2 regions of the Mesorhizobium sp. Mes31 genome follow, and region 2 is predicted to be linked to the other one. Evidence: predicted binding sites of a transcription regulator. Region 2 holds the regulator's gene; the other holds the start of a gene.
What was found. The regulator PhoB, encoded in region 2, activates phosphate uptake and scavenging genes when phosphate is short. The targets are predictions, from matches to a motif close to TGTCATNNANCTGTCAT.
Positions count from the first base shown of each region.

Region 1: a site for PhoB is predicted at 780-796, ahead of NR193_RS19585 (DUF47 family protein). Genes of this name have one in related genera too.

Region 1 is NZ_JALJRL010000011.1:84,357-86,559, forward strand. Features, by position in the region: gene NR193_RS19580 (transporter) at 1-414, shown strand, start outside; gene NR193_RS19585 (DUF47 family protein) at 908-2,203, shown strand, end outside.
Region 2 is NZ_JALJRL010000012.1:56,970-59,172, reverse strand. Features, by position in the region: gene phoU (phosphate signaling complex protein PhoU) at 1-528, shown strand, start outside; gene phoB (phosphate regulon transcriptional regulator PhoB) at 548-1,237, shown strand; gene NR193_RS20650 (agmatinase) at 1,353-2,203, opposite strand, start outside.

The DNA.
Region 1 (2,203 bases), on a different contig from region 2:
CCCGATGCGTTCGCGGGGCGCTTCGGCATGCTGGTGCGCCTGGCAACGGTCGATATCGGCTCCTGGGTGCTGCCGCTGGTCGCCCTTGCCCTGGTCGCGCGGCGTGCCGGCATCGGCGGCCGCTTCGTCCACTATGTCGTGGCCAGCAACTGGGCCTCGGCCATCACCGCCTGGCTGATGCTGCCCTCGGCGCTGATCAGGCTTTTCCTGACCTCCGCAAGCCAGATCTCGAGCCTTGTGTCGCTGCTGTTGTTCGCACTGTCGATGGCGCTGACCTGGCGCATGACCAATGCCACAATCGGCAAGGGTGCCGCGGTCGGCACCGCCGTTTTCGTCGGCATGTTCATCGCCTCGCTGATGGTGCTGTTCGGGCTGCAGATGCTGCTCGGCATCACCGTTCCGGGTGACGTCTAGGCCTGGGCCACCGCCGCATCAGGTGTCCATGACATTTCTGCGCGATCCAGCCGAGGCAACGCGTCGGGTGCCGAGATCGCGGATATCGACCCGTCCGGGTGAACCCGGCCTGGCATTCGCGTGCCCACCAAAATCTCGTCGGCGCCATTCGGACAGAGCCGCAATCCCGACTTGCCGCAGCCGAAAGGGCTGAGAAGGCTCGTGATTTGAGACGTTTGCCCGACCCTACGGGATGAAGGGCACTGCCGTGCACGGTGCCCATCATGGCGGCTTCCGTATTGCGAGCGCTCACTCCCTGGAAAGTCTTCCATCGAATGCTTTGCGCCAGATCAATGATGAAGTGTGGACTCCAGAGTATATTTATCATGACAAGATTATGACAGTGCTTCGATCTCCGTTAATAAGCCGGCTTCTGATTTCGGTACACTTTGGTAGGCGGACAACGAGGCAGGAACACAACAATGTATCATTGTGTAGGATGGATGGCTGATAGATGGAAAAAGTGGATGTTGTCGCCGCGCTCGGCCAATCGAAACTGCTGCTGCCGGCCCGGATCACCGGCGCGCTTGCGGCCAATGACCGGCTGAAATTCGCACTGACCGCGCTTCAGGCCGCGGCTGCCCATGCCGCGGATGGCGCGGCTCCGCTATCCAACCTGCGTCGCGACTATGCGGCCGCCCATATCAACGCGCCGTGGCTCATGGAGATGCAGGCGACGGCCTGGCTGGAGGGCGGGACGTTGCATCTTGCCGACCTGGCACGACTTGGCAAGCTGCTCGGGGAGGATATCCGCCTGATGGCCCGGCCGCTGGAAGGCAGCGCGGATGCCGACCACAAGGCGCAAATCGCGCGGGTCGATCATTGGTGCGACTGGCTGGACCAGTTGAATGCGGGCGTGCTCGACGACGCCCAAATGCTCGCGCTGACGGGCGGGAAGCGGGGTGAGAGCGATACGTTCCACATTCTGGTGATGGATCTGCACAAGAGCCTGAACCGACTGGCGGTCGATATGTCGGACGATACGGTCGACGGTGCCCATGTCTGGCAGCTCGATGCCGACGACCGCCCTCGCGTCGCTGCCTTCATGCGCGGGCTGAACCGCACGCGCAGGCTCAAATTCGACCATCCCGGCCTCGACACGGCGGCGACGCGCGACGGGGCGCGGTTGCTCATCCAGAACGACATCGGCACCAACGACGTGCATGTGCTGGTGATCCAGATGGAGGGTTTTTCGATCACGCTCACCTATTCGGACCTGCACGAGCGGCGCTTTGCCTTCTTCCAGGGCCTTCTGTCGGAGATTGGAGCGCAATGGTCGGACGTCGGCGCGCGGCGCAGCGCCGGTCTGAACTCGGGCGCCGACTACGTCGTCGGCACGGCGCGCTTCAATTGCGCCGATCTCGCGGCGGCCGACGCGGCCCTTGAGGGGCTGGGCGCGCGCATCGTCTTCCTGATCGATTGGAACCGGGCACGCAAGCGGCTGAACCGGCTTGTCGCCAAGCCACTTTCCATCGCGGTGCTGACAGAGGCAGCCGATCGCGAGGCAGGCCATATGGGCTGGCTCATGGCCGGGGCCGATCAACTGGTCTTCGACGCGATGGAAGCGCTGTCGCCCGACCATTTCCGGATCGGCGACCGGTTGGACAGCGTGCTGGGAGCGGCCGAGGCGCAGGATTTCCTGACCGAGGCGCTCGTGCTTTCCTCCCATGCCATGCAGGTGGACCAGACCGTCGCCCTGATCGCCGACCAGATCCGGCTGCTGCTGTCGCGCCATGTCCGCCGTCACCGG
Region 2 (2,203 bases):
CGCGAACTCGACGACCGCGCCATCACTCTGATCGCCAAGCGGCAGCCGATGGCCGACGATCTGCGCCATGTCGTCGGTTCGATCCGCATGGCCGGCGACCTCGAGCGCATCGGCGATCTTGCCAAGAACATCGCCAAGCGCGTCGGCACCGTTGGCCTCAGCGTCACGCCTCGCGACCTTTCGCACTCGATCGATGCGATGGCGCAGCTGGTGCTGATCCAGGTGCAGGGCGTGATCGAGGAATACGCCGCCGCCGACGCGGCGGCGCTGGCCAAGCTCAGGAACGACGACGAACGCATCGACGTCAAGTACACGTCCGTGTTCCGCGAACTCCTGACCTACATGATGGAGGATCCGCGCAACATCACCGCGTGCACGCATCTGTTGTTCTGCGCCAAGAACCTCGAACGCATCGGCGATCACGTGACCAACATCGCCGAGAATGCGTATTATGTTTTGACCGGCACACAGCTACCCGCCAATCGCCCGAAGCAGGACGAGACGGCAATGTCCGCGCCGGCGGCATGACGACAGGGGTAAGCAGCCGATGATCGCGCCACGCATCATGGTCGTGGAGGATGAGGAGCCGCTCGGTGTGCTGCTCCGCTACAATCTGGAGTCCGAGGGTTACCAGGTCGAGGTGGTGACGCGCGGCGACGAGGCCGAGATCCGGCTGCAGGAGAACGTCCCCGACCTTCTGGTGCTGGACTGGATGGTGCCGGCGGTTTCAGGCATCGAACTCTGCCGGCGGCTGAGAATGCGCCCCGAGACCGAGCGGCTGCCAATCATCATGCTGACCGCGCGTGGCGAGGAGAGCGACCGCGTGCGCGGCCTTTCCACGGGCGCCGACGATTATCTGGTCAAGCCGTTCTCGACACCGGAGTTCATGGCCAGGGTCAAGGCGCTGCTGCGCCGCGCCAAGCCGGAAGTGCTGTCCAGCGTGCTCAAGGTTGGCGACATCGTGCTCGATCGTGAGTCGCACCGGGTCTATCGCAAGAAGAGCGAGATCCGGCTCGGGCCGACCGAATTCCGCCTGCTCGAATTCATGATGCGCCATCCTGGCCGCGTCTTCTCGCGCAGCCAGCTGCTCGACAATGTCTGGGGCGAGACGATCTATATCGACGAGCGCACGGTGGACGTGCATGTCGGCCGGTTGCGCAAGGCGGTCAACAACGGCCGCATGCCCGATGTCATCCGCACGATCCGCGGGGCGGGTTACGCGATCAGGGAAGACTAGAGCAGTTCACCGTTTCACGGAAACGGCAAACCGCTCTAACTCTTTGTTTTGACGCAATTCCGGACGGAAAACCGTTTCACACTTTTCCTGGAATTGCCCTAGCGAGAGTCCGGGCTCAAACCTGCCGGACGACGGTGCCGATGACGTTGACGAGAAGGCGCGCTGCGGTCAGGGCCGACAGGCCGTCAATGTCGGCGGGAGGATAAAGCTCGACAAGGTCGAATCCCGCGATCCTGGCCCGTCTGCCGAGGCCCCCGATCAGATCGACCACCTGGGTGTAGGTGAGGCCGCCGGGCGAACGCGCCGCCACGCCCGGCATGATACCGGGATCGAGGCCGTCGCAGTCGAGAGTTACGACGACCCGCGCCCCTTCCGGAATATGCCGGAGAGCGGCTTCGACGCCTTGGGCGTGAACCTCGCGGGCGGTTACAAAGCGGCTGCCATAGCGCCGTGCCGCTTCGATTTCGGTGAGGCGAGCGCTGCCGACGCCACGGATGCCGACCTGCACGATGCCGGCGACATGCGGCATCTCGCTTGCGCGGCGCATCGGGTTCGAATAGCCGTAGCGTTCGCCATGCACCTCGTCGCGCCAGTCGATATGGGCGTCGATCTGCAGGATCCAGACCGGCCCGTGATCCGCAAAGCCGGCGAGGAAGGGGATGGGCACGGAATCGTCGCCGCCGAGCAGGATCGGCACGGCCGGTAGTGCCAGAACCTGGCGCGTTTTCGCCTCGATCCGCGCCCTGTTGCCGCTATTGTCATGCATGGTGGTCGCGATGTCGCCGGTGTCGATGCAGCAGACCGGCTTGCCGTCGAACAGCGGGCCGCCGAGATCGAAATCCCAGTGCTCGACGAGCGTGGCATCGCCCTGGCTCGCAACGCGGATGGCGTCGGCGGCCAAGGCGTATCCGCTGCTGTCCTTGCCGGGATAGGTAGTGCCGTGACCGGCTCCAAAGATCACCGCAC